Regions from separate parts of the Agaribacillus sp. DX54 genome, predicted to be linked through region 2. Evidence: riboswitches for the same ligand, from Rfam matches in the RefSeq annotation. Region 2 holds a riboswitch; each other region holds the start of a gene.
What was found. A riboswitch is a leader RNA that binds a small molecule or an ion and turns the genes downstream of it on or off. The one in region 2 is predicted to bind cobalamin.
Positions count from the first base shown of each region.

Region 1: another riboswitch for cobalamin. It lies ahead of AC04NP_RS19210 (ABC transporter substrate-binding protein); the one in region 2 lies ahead of AC04NP_RS00580 (hypothetical protein).
Region 3: another riboswitch for cobalamin. It lies ahead of AC04NP_RS19170 (hypothetical protein); the one in region 2 lies ahead of AC04NP_RS00580 (hypothetical protein).

Region 1 is NZ_JBXEQE010000019.1:93,330-97,438, reverse strand. It holds gene AC04NP_RS19215 (TonB-dependent receptor plug domain-containing protein) at 1-505, opposite strand, end outside; cobalamin riboswitch at 595-799, opposite strand; cobalamin riboswitch at 917-1,123, shown strand; gene AC04NP_RS19210 (ABC transporter substrate-binding protein) at 1,234-2,391, shown strand; gene AC04NP_RS19205 (iron chelate uptake ABC transporter family permease subunit) at 2,428-3,456, shown strand; gene AC04NP_RS19200 (ABC transporter ATP-binding protein) at 3,456-4,109, shown strand, end outside.
Region 2 is NZ_JBXEQE010000001.1:137,736-141,844, forward strand. It holds gene AC04NP_RS00575 (alpha-L-fucosidase) at 1-938, shown strand, start outside; cobalamin riboswitch at 1,059-1,271, shown strand; gene AC04NP_RS00580 (hypothetical protein) at 1,544-2,281, shown strand; gene AC04NP_RS00585 (Ig-like domain-containing protein) at 2,479-4,109, shown strand, end outside.
Region 3 is NZ_JBXEQE010000019.1:85,157-89,265, reverse strand. It holds gene AC04NP_RS19175 (cobyric acid synthase) at 1-911, opposite strand, end outside; cobalamin riboswitch at 974-1,186, shown strand; gene AC04NP_RS19170 (hypothetical protein) at 1,319-1,921, shown strand; gene AC04NP_RS19165 (MotA/TolQ/ExbB proton channel family protein) at 1,927-2,505, shown strand; gene AC04NP_RS19160 (DUF2149 domain-containing protein) at 2,518-2,859, shown strand; gene AC04NP_RS19155 (cobaltochelatase subunit CobN) at 2,870-4,109, shown strand, end outside.

The DNA of each region.
Region 1 (4,109 bases), on a different contig from region 2:
TTACAACGCCTGAAGCAGCTTCTTTTGATGCTTTTTTGAGCGTTATGTTAATTACCCCTGCGGCTGCTCCGGTACCATATAGGGAGCTAAGGCCTCCTTTCAGCACTTCTATGGATTCTACCTGATCCAGGTCCAACATTCGAAGATCAAAAGTTTGAGTGAGACCCGATGGATCATTAAAAGGTATTCCATCAATAAGTATCAATGTTTGTTCGCTTTGAGCTCCTCTAATTCGATAGCTGATATTAGTTCCCGGGGTGGCAAAGTTCCCATCAATTTGCACGCCGGGTATTTCATTGAGCAAATCGGTAACATCTTTACCTCTGTTGGCTTCTATTTGCTTTCTGTCAAGTTTATAGATTGTTTTACCGGATTTTTCAAGCGTTGTTTCTGTCTTGTTCCCTGTCACAACTACATCATCCAGTTGGACAATTCTTAGGGAGTCTTGCGCTTTTGCTGTTAAACCTAAGCAGACGCATACTGCTAATAAACAGGTTTTTTTCATTCTTTGTTTCATAGATTTAATAAAACGAGCTTAACTGCTGTGTGGAGCACGTGGTGGACTTCACTTCAACTTTCACCCGAAGTTTAGTTCGAAAATAATTTTCTTCGGCAGGTCTCCTGACTTGTTCAACTGAGGCTTCCTTCCCATCCCGACAGGTCGGGACAGTGGAATTCGATTTGGCCCAAGCTTACTGAACTTACAGTTGCGGGGACAGTTCTTGATTTTCACAAGATTCCCTTTTAATCCCATGTTTTAAAGGTTAAAAACATGGAAACCGAATTGGCCACAAATTTATACTTATTCACGAACTAAAAGAGAAAAGAGCATAATTAAGTTTTTTAATGGATGAAGTTGAAATTTCAAAAACGGATTTAATTAGGTTAATTAAAATAAAATCATGAGAGAAGCTTACCTTTACACCTGAAATAAGGTGCATAAGCATAAAAGGGAATCCGGTGATATCTTCAAATGGATAAATTCCGGAGCTGCCCCCGCAGCTGTAAGCCAAACTCAGACTTTCTGAGGGGTTTTAAAACTAAGGCCACTATCCCGACCTGTCGGGATGGGAAGGCATAAAACTTGGCAAGCCAGAAGACCTACCTATTTCAAAACCAACAATTCGACGCTTAGGGGATGAAGTTATCGAATGCAACAACATACAGGGACAACTACGTTCCATGCATTTATCGCCTTTTTGTGAATTGAAACAATGGATTAATGATGAATGAATGAAAACGTATCTAATAGGCACCACGCTACTCATTTTACTAGTTGCTTGCCAGCAAACTCAAAATCAATCAGCAAAAAGTGAAGCCTCCGACTCGGTTAAGGCGGTCACCTCATTTACACCTGAAATAACCTATGCCAAACACTTCACGATAGCGGTTCACGAAAATTTTAAGTCCGTTATTGTCAAAAACCCTTGGGTGGAAGATGATACGTTGGTTTCTTATGTTCTGTATTCAAAAGAGGCAGCAGCACCTTTCTCCGTCGACTGGGCAGAGTTTGTGATTCCGGTACCAATTGATGAGGTGGTTACCACATCCAGCCCCCACATTGGTTTGATTGGATTGCTGGACGAACTGGACAAAATCACAGGAGTATCGAATGACAGGTATGTGTATAACCCCCATATCTACAAAAAAATCAGCGAGGGTCAAATACGACAAGTAGGCTCTCTTAAGGAAAGCAACCTGGAAATTTTATTGGATTTATCCCCTGACTTAGTCATGAAAACAGGTGTTGATAATGTAAGAAATGAAGATGAACGTTTGACAGAGGCCGGTGTACCGATTTCTTATAACGTTGAATGGATGGAGAAGAATATGCTGGCGAGGGCAGAATGGATTAAGTTTGTCGGGGCTTTTTTCAATAAAGATGAAAAGGCAGATTCTATCTTCAGGCGTATCGAAAAGGAATACCTGAAAGCAAGAGCGATTACGGCAGACATTGATTTCCGGCCTGCTATTATGACGGGGAATAATTTTAAAGGAACCTGGTATATGCCAGGTTCAAATAGTTATCTAACCAAGCTTATCCAAGATGCGGGTGGAGATTATTATTATAAAAATGAGAAATCAACAGGTAGCCTCCCACTTAGTTTTGAAGTGGTTCTCGATAACTTAATTGAGTCCGATTTTTGGATTGGCCCGAGGGCTGAGTCGCTAAAAGAACTGGAAATGATGGATGAGAGATATACCCTTTTTAAAGCTTTCAGGGATGGGAACGTATATACCTTCAATAAAAGAATGAGTGAAAATGGGGGCAATGACTATTGGGAAAGTGGTATGGCCCGGCCCGACCTCATCTTAAAAGATGTCATTAAAATCTTCCACCCTGAGCTTCTACCCAATCATCAACTTTACTATTACAAAAAACTACAATAAAAGCGTTAGAAGTTGACCGCTGACAATGAACATATATTGAAACCCTGGCTGGTCGTACTCATTGGCATTGGGTTGATTATTAGTTTATTTTTGCTCGATCTTAGTTTGGGAAGTGTGAAGATATCCGTAAAAGATTTATTCCATATCATCTTTGGAGAGGCGCCTAAGAAATCATGGGAATATATTTTTTTTAACTTCAGGCTCCCTAAAGCCGTAACGGCTATCTTAACCGGAGCCGGTATTTCGGTAGCCGGCTTGCAGATGCAAACGCTCTTTAAAAACCCTCTGGCAGGCCCTTCGGTATTAGGTATCAGTCACGGCGCAAGCTTGGGTGTAGCTGTCTTTGTGCTTTCTTCTACAGCTATCTTCGGGATAAGTACCAATTTTCAGGAGACCTTGGGAAGTTGGGGGTTGGTGTTTTTCGCTATTGGGGGTTCGTTTTTAGTGCTTTTCAGCGTATTGTTTGCTTCTGCGCGATTATCGGACAATGTGACCGTGTTGATTGTTGGGATGATGTTTGGATTTATTACAGGAGCTGTGGTGAATATCCTGCAATACTTCAGTGATCCCGAATTGATCCAAAACTTTCTTGTATGGACATTCGGAAGCCTTTCCGGGGTTACCTGGTCGCAATTATATATGATGGGGCCAATTATTGTTCTTATGCTCTTGCTTTCCCTTATATATTCCAAGCAGATGAACGCATTACTGCTGGGAGAGAACTATGCTACCGGTGTTGGTGTCAACGTTTCTCGAACAAGGATGAAACTTATTTTGATTACCAGTGTGACGGCTGGAACGATTACTGCGTTTACCGGCCCCATCGCTTTTATTGGTGTGGCAGTGCCTCACTTAGCTCGTTTACTTTTCCGTACTTCAAATCATAAGGTGTTGATTCCAGCTACTATGATGTGTGGCACGATGATTATGCTCATTTGCGATATAGTTTCGCAATTGCCAGGTTTGCAAACTACACTTCCGCTCAATTCCATCACAGCATTGTTCGGTGCTCCTGTCATCTTAGCAATTATTATTAAAAACAAGAAAATGAAAGGCGCATTTTGATGGAAATTAAAGCGTTAACAAACAGAAATTCTGCGTACTTCACTGTCCCGATTCTATATACCAGTGGATTGACAATAGGCTACAAAACAAGGCGCAGTACACTCACCCTCGAAAAGAACCTGAATGTAAAAATTCACAATGGCGAGCTTGTCTGTCTGATTGGTCCCAATGGTTGTGGCAAGTCCACGCTTATGCGTACCATTGCCGGTCTTCAAAAGCCACTGAATGGAGAGGCGTACATTTCTGAAGTCGATGTAAAAAGAATTAAGCCACATCAATATGCCCGGCTATTGAGCTTAGTACTTACTGATAAAATAAACGTGGGAGCTATGACGGTGATGGATATTGTCTCTATTGGGCGGTATCCTTATACCAACTATTTTGCGAAGCTGGAAGCTAAAGATCACGTAATGATTCAGCGTGCGTTGGAAAATGTTCATTTAGGTGATTACAAATATCGGTTTTTTAATGAACTGAGTGATGGAGAAAAGCAACGTGTACTCATCGCCAAAGCACTGGCACAGGATACTCCATTAATCATGCTGGATGAACCAACGGCTCACCTGGACCTGCCAAACCGTGTGGAAATCATGAACATCCTCAAACGTTTGGTTAAAGAAACCAACAAAGCCATATTACTGTCTACACACGAG
Region 2 (4,109 bases):
TGAAGGAAGCCTGTGACAAATATGGCGTAAAGCTTTGTTTTTATCATTCTATCATGGATTGGCATCATCCGGATGCACAGGCTGCATTTTTTCCAAATTATAATGATAAGGAAAAGTCCAATCCTAACTTTCAGCGATATGTCACCGACTACCTGAAACCACAGGTCGAAGAGTTGGTGGTAAATTACGACCCGGCAGTCATCTGGTTCGATGGGGAATGGATTAAGGATTGGACCCATGAAAACGGACAGGAAATGTATCGGTTCCTGAGAAATCTTAATCCTGACCTGATCATAAACAACCGGGTGGATAAGGGCCGGCAAGGCATGCAGGGGATGAATAAAGATGATGAAAAAAAATATGCCGGGGATTTTGGCACGCCCGAGCAGGAAATCCTGGAGGGCACCTCCGATTTTGACTGGGAGGCATGCATGACCATGAATGATACCTGGGGATACAAATCCTATGATGATAACTGGAAATCTTCGGATACGCTCATTCATTACCTGATTGATATTGTTGCCAAAGGTGGAAATTTCCTGTTGAATGTCGGCCCTACTGCAGAAGGGCTGATTCCCCAACCCAGTGTTGACCGCCTGGCCGAGATGGGGGACTGGCTGGCTATCAATGCCGAAGCTGTTTATGCCGCCGGATCCCATAAAGTTTATAAGGAAGGGCAACACATCCGCTACACAGTTAGTAACGATGGAAAATATGTTTATGCCATTATGCTGAAATGGCCGGACAATAACAGTTTGATGCTGGAAAATGTCATCCCCAAAGCCGAAAGCGAAATCCGGCTCCTGGGCTATGACCGACCCCTGTCCTGGGAAGTCGACCCGGAAGAAAGCGAATTGGTTATCAATCTTCCCAAAGAACTCTGCGACGAAGCTAAGAGACCCGGTAAGTATGCGTGGAGTTTGAAGATACCGATTTGAGCTCAGAGGGGATAGGAGCGAGGGGTGAGGTAGGTGTTCCGGATTCCGGATTGGCAAAAAAAATGATTAAAATCAGGAATTTTTTATTCCCAGGTCCATTGCATACTTTAAATCAATGACTAGCTTTGTTTTGTATCAGGTTCTCAATTGCCCGTGCAATTGTGATTAAAAGGGAATCAGGTGTAAGTCCTGAACAGTTCCCGCTGCTGTAATCCTGTCCGGTGAAAAGCCGGAAACAGCTTTTAACAAAAAACCACTGCCTCATTAGCGTTGAGGTGGGAAGGAGTTAAAAGTCAGGAAAGTCAGAAGACCTGCCTTATACGGAAATATTTGTAACCTACGGTGAATGGGTTTATAGATAAGTCGGCTGGCGCTTCCCGTTGCTGTCCTATTTCGTACGTTACGAGTATTTTTTTACTTAGCCAGATAACGTGCGATGAAACCAACCTTTTTATCTTCTTACAGGTACCACTTCACGGAAGGCATCGTAGCCATTAACCTGGCTGTTTACCATCGTCTTTTCCCGATGCGTTTTGCAAAAAACCTGCCACTAATCCAATTTAAATCCATATGAAAAAGTTTGACCGGAAGATCATTTTGATACTATGTATGTTTGTGCTGAAGCCCGCGGCATCTCCACAACCTTTGGTAGCAGGCCACAGCCTGCCAATCAGCAAAGCAACCAGATATTGAACGGGCAGGAAGGCCCGCATTTTGCCGGCTTATCCACATCCCCTGAAAGCATGGCACGTACCGCAAACAACCGGCCTGTTGCGGAAACCGGGGGCAACCCCGATCCAAGCCCCTATGCCACACGGGTATTTGAGTACAAGCCGGCACCTGGGCAGTTTATTAATAAAGCACCCTTTGGGCTCCCCGGAAATGCAGACAATGTATTAGGTGCCCCGGATGGCTCGGTAATTTCACTTGGTGGCTTTGGAGGGTCCATCACCGTAGGCTTTGACCAGCCGATCAGGAACGACCCTCAAAACCCCTATGGAGTAGATTTCACCGTGGGCGGTAATGCATTTCCGAATTGGACAGAGCCGGGGGCGGTTATGGTAATGAAAGACGAAAACGGCAACGGCCTGCCCGATGACACCTGGTATGAGTTGGCAGGAAGTGACTATCATTTTAGCAGTTCCAAAAAAGTTGACATAACCTATTTCAATCCCGGTTACACCGTTGCCCATGATGTGCTTTGGGAAACCGGCGAGGGTGAAGCAGGGGTCATATTCAAAAACAATTTTCACGGCAGCCTTATTATCCGCAACCCGTCATTTTTAATAATGTTAACAACCTCGAGGAAAAGTATACAGGAACAGCGGTTAAAATCCGGGTAAACCGGAGCAATCCCGGTTTTGTAACTTCAGGAAGCCTCTCCTTCGGTTATGCAGACAATAAATCCGGTAACAGTACGCCTACTATACCCGGAAACCCTTATTTTGATGATGAAAACGGGCGTTCGGCAGACGGCTTCGACCTTTCCTGGGCCGTAAATGAGCAAGGCAATCCTGTGGTGCTCGATGAGGTACATTTTGTGAAGGTATATAACGCGGCACAGGAAAATGCCGGTTGGCTGGGGGAAGCTTCCACCGAGATCGAAGGATTTGCCATCACAACCCCCGACCCTGACTGGGTGCGGCGCGACTATTTGTTCCAGTTGATAGGCTCCGCCCCCTTCCAGTTGCTGAAAGGAGAAACGCATTCATTTGAAGGAATACTGTTTAAGAACGGTATACCGCAGGATGCCCTGGCATTCTGGAGTGTGTCGGATGAAAGTCTTGGAAACATTGACCGGAACGGTAATTTTAGCGCCCTGGAAAAAGGACAGGTCACCATCAGTTTTTCCGCCAACGCCGACCTGGAACCGGCAACTTTTACACTGGAAATCGTTGAATTGACGGATATGGTGCTCAGCACCAATAAAACGGAATTATATATTAACGAACGGATGTATCTTAATACCGAGAGTATAGACAGTCGCCCCTCACCATCTAACCGTTTTGTTTATGATCGCTACTCCTTTTCTGTCGATAATGAGGAACTTGCCGAGGTAAGCCCTTCCGGTATCGTAACCGCTAGATCAGCAGGCGTCGTGACCGTGACAGCGACTTCACAAACAGATGCCACCATTAGCAAATCAATACAACTGACAGTATCCGAAGCCCCCGCAATAGTACTTACCGGAAATGATCATCTTCACTATGCCCAAGGCGCTGCCACAGCCATGATTAACCTGGACACGGTTTTCAGTGTAGAAGAGCCCGGTCAGATAATTAATAAAGTTGTAAAGAACAGCAATGATTTTTTAGTACAGCCTGAGATCGATAACGCAGGTGTGCTGCACCTGACTTTTACTGAGGCCGCCGCCGGCATGTCAGCAGTTACCATTGCCTCCACTGCCTATGGGTCTACCCGGGAATTTGACCTAACCGTACAGGTCGATCCGCTCCGGACTACCATAAAACCCAAACAGGTTGTATTTGTAAACGGTGGACAATTTGGTTTCCAAAAAGGAAATGTACAGGTATATGACCCCGCTCAGGGTGTTACCGTAAAATTAGCCGATTTTGCCCGTGCAGAATCCGTGCAGGATATGGCAACAGACGGCAGGTATGCTTATGTTTCAGCAGAATATGATATTATCAAGTACGATCTGGTAACTGCTTCAGAAGCAGCTATCAGAAGAACACAAGATATTAGCGATAAAACTGCTGATGGCCAGGGCAGTGACGGTGCAGGTGTTAATCACTCGATGGCGTTATACGAGGATTGGTTGCTGGCAACCCGGCAAAACAGCAGCGCTCCTCCGGAGGATGGCTACAATGTAAGGATATACAATAAAGCTGACCTTTCATTAGTGACAAAAATACCTGTATCCACACAGGCTTCAGATGTAATCGTTGTCGGGGATTCAGCCTTTGTGGCCTTGAACGGAGGTTTTGCCGGAACTTCGGGACAGCTTGCCATTATCGACCTGGTCAGCCTGGAATTGAAGGAAGAATATGACTTTGGAAGCGACGGCACCGGCATTATGCAAATGTTCCATCAAAACGGCGTGTTATACATACTGGCCCAGGAAAAGCTTCTGACATACAACATCGCCGGACGAACCCACCAATTGCACAATATCGCCATAGGCCACGCCGACTTCAGTTCTTCACCGCT
Region 3 (4,109 bases), on a different contig from region 2:
ATGAGCACATCTGCTTTTTTCAGTTCTTCATGATCTCGGGTATAATACAGATTGATCAACGGTTCTTGCTCTATGGCTTGAAAGTCCGTATAGTTTGACAGATAATGCAGTTGTACAATAGCTACATTAAGTTTATCCTTTTGGGCCGCGGTTTTCCTTTGTTTAAGTGCCACAGAGTCTTCTTCTTCCAATACAATGTCCGAAGCATAAGGCAACACCCCAAGCACGGGAGTAGCCGTCAACTCATCGAGCATTGTTTTTCCTTCTTCAAAAAGCGTCATATCACCTCGGAATTTATTGACAATTATCCCCTTAATCAATTTTCTTTCCCATTCTTCCAAAAGAGCGATTGTGCCATAAACACTTCCGAATATCCCGCCTTTATCGATATCAGCTACAAGGTACACACAGGCGTTAGCTACTTGCGCCATTCTCATGTTTGTGATGTCCCTGTGCTTCAGGTTCAACTCGCTGATGCTTCCTGCCCCTTCCATCACAACGGGACAATAAGTATCGTTTAGCGTATAAAATGCCTTTTTAGCCTCTTCAAATAGTTGGCTTTTGTTATTGGAGAAGTACTCCCTGGCGGTCTGGTTGCCTATCGGTTTTCCATAAAGTACAACCTGAGATTGGTTTGTGGATGAAGGCTTTAATAAAACAGGATTCATCTCTACCCTGGGTGCAAGCCGACAGGCCCCAGCCTGTACCGCCTGTGCCCTGCCAATTTCCAACCCGTCTGCCGTAGAAAAACTATTGAGTGACATGTTTTGAGCCTTGAAAGGCGCAGGGGCAAAACCATGTTTTTTTAGCCAGCGACAAATACCTGTAGTCACCCAGCTCTTCCCGACATCAGATCCGGTTCCCACAATCATGATTGGCCTCATCTTTTCCATTGATTCACTTCTGCTCAAATTTTGGATATATCTGTCTTAAACTATTTATCTAAATTAAATCTCAAATTTGCAAATAAATGCTAATTTTACATCGTTTTGGTGGATTTCCTTTTTATAAGGAAACCTTAATATGGGAATCCGGTGATTCAGTAGAAAAATCCGGAGCTGTACCCGCAACTGTTAGTCCCTCGAGGATGTTTCTGAAATTCATTGGCCACTGTCCCAGCATATTTGGATGGGAAGGCTTCGGAAACCGGACGAGCCAGGAGACCTGCCGGAACACGACTTTATCAAAGCTTTCGGGAATAAAGGCTAAATGATACTTTGTACCAATCTAGTAAATCGCATTATCCTTATCAGATAATGTTTGGGCGTTACAATGTGGCATCTATCTTATTTCGGAAAGCGAGTAACAGAAATAAGAAATGACTGCCGAATTAGTCCTTATAGGTCTTCAAATGCTTTTTCTGAGTCTCTACGGAGCATCTGGCACTGCGCAATTTCTTTCTGACAAAAGGAGAGGTTGGATGGCTTTCACCATTGTGTTTTTAATGGTTGCCTTTTCCTGTATATTCTTTGAAAGCCAGCTGAAAGGTAGTATTCAGCTAATACTGTTTTTACTGCTTGTTTTAGATTACCTGCTTCACTCAGTAAACCCTCCTTCAAAATGGAAGCGCGCACTCATCAGTAGTATGATAACCTTTATGAGCTGCTCCCTCATTTTTTTGCAATGGCAAAATGTAATGGTGGGGGTGGGGGTTATTCCTGTGGCTGGCCTTTTGTTTTGGTTGATTAAAAAATGGTCTGTTTGGTTGACAAAGGTCCGGGAGTATTTTCTAAAAGCAGGAACAATCATTACCTTATTTTTTGTGTTAGAGCCTGTACTCATAAGCATTCAGCAAAATCTGAAACCTATGGCTACCATTCCTATTTCTTCAATTGTTAATCAACAAAACTTTATACTTCTTGGCGTGCTGGTAATGCTCATGCTCGGAGGATTTGTTTTGAAAGAAAAATCAAGACTTTAAATCGTATGAATATTTTAGAATCATCATTATTAGCCATTGCTAATTTGCTTTACTACCCGGTTATTATTGGAATATTTTTGGTATTGGCGCATCAGGCCGTGGCAGCAGGTAAGTTTATGAGTGAGTTAAGGCAAAGACGAAGCAATAACTTTAAGAGAATCAATATGTTCAAAGCACAACATAAAGTTTACTTCGAATCTCCCTCCTCTACCTATAAAGCAATAGAATTCGATCTTTTACATCAACTCCGTAGTTGGCATCAAGCCTATATCAAATCCCTGAGCAATAATAGATTGGTAATAAAAGCAGGCCCGTCACTTGGCCTCATGGGAACACTTATCCCCATGGGAACAGCGCTTTCTTCATTGTCACAAGGTGATCTTATGATTATGTCGGCCAATATGGTAACGGCATTCACCACCACCGTAGTGGGTATGGCCTGCGGGCTGACAGCTTTTCTGATGAATTACAAGCAAACAGAATGGATGAGGCAGGATCTCCTTGAATGTGAAAGCATGTGTGAAAGAAGCCTGGTGGATTGGGAGCGTACAGAACACGGAAAAGAAAAGTTAATCAACGCATAAACACAAGAGAAGATGAGTATTTCAAGAAGACATTCCTTTATCGATGACGAGCTTTCTTCGGAAGCAGACCCCATAAGCAGTATGGCTAACCTTTTTGATGTTAGTATGGTGTTCATCGTTGCACTTTTTTTTGCGCTGTTTATGGCATACAGCACACTTGATCTGTTCAATCAGGATTCAGAATTAATTATTACCAAAACAATGCCTAATGGCGAATTACAGATCATTACTAAAAAGGGGAAAGAAATTAAAATAGAGAAGGTAACCGAAACCACAGAATCAGGCAAAGGGGTGAAATTGGGTACGGCCTATGAACTGGAGGACGGACGAATTATTTATATCCCTGAAAAATAACAATCCAAAAATGATGAAAAACCTTCTCTACACCGCCCTCTTTTTACTGCTTAGTAATACTAACAGTCAGGCCGATGATCACAAAGTAAGCATTGTTTTGCTATTGTCCGATTCCTATCACTTGCTGGGTGAAAGCACTGCTAAACATGTGAAAGAAGTACTTAAGGGTTATAAGGTAGTGGCCAATGTAAAATGCTATTACTACGCTGATCTGGACCAGCTTACTTATGACCAGTTGCGCGACAACCATCTGATTTTCATTGACATCATCAACCCTGCGAAAGTAGCAAGCGCTCTGCCGTTGTTAAATCAGTTGGCCAAAGCAGGAACCAAGGTGCTGGCGATAGGCTCGGACGAAGCTGCGGGGCTGGGTAGCCATACGCATATTGAACAGGATGCACTAACCCTCGAATTTTATGAACAGTCAGGGCGTGATAACCTGGTACGTATGGTGTTGGATCAATGTCAGCGCACACTCGGTTTGGACATTCCTAAGCAAACTCCGATCCCCATGCCTGAATTTGCGCTGTGCAACATTCAAACTAAAAAAATATATGCAGACTTTGAATCTTATCGCAGTAACTACCACGCCTATATGAGAGGCAACCCGTGGATTGCCATTAATATTTGGCGAAGTGATTTTTTATCGGAGCAACTAATTCACATTAAGGAATACGCAACGCAATTTGAAGATAATGGCTTCAATGTACTGTTCTACTACGGATTCCCAACCAAAGACGATGTCAGACCACTTTTTTACGACAAAAACGAGCATCTTATTCCGGAAGTAATATTGGCGCAATCGGCCTGGTTAGGTGCAAATCCACATGCCAACCGAGAAACGTTTGAAAAGCTGGGCATTCCGGTAATTAATATGATCCAGGTGAACCAAGGTGCTGAAGCGTGGATGCTGAGCGACCAGGGGATTAAAATTTATAAACGTACCAACTCCTTAAGCATACCGGAGCAAATGGGAATGGTACAGCCCATTGTAACCAGTAGCAGAGAAGTTTCGGATTCACTAATGCAGCGAAAAACAAAACATGCCATTGTGTTTCAGGTAAAGCGGCTGCTGAAAAAAGTGCAAAAAATACATGTCCTGCAAAATAAACCCAATAGCAAAAAGGAAATTGCGCTGATTTATTATAGCCATCCGCCTGGGAAGGAACTCTTAGGCGCAAGTTATCTTAACGTAGTACCTAATAGTATTCATTCCATACTCACACGTCTTAAAAGTGAGGGTTATCATG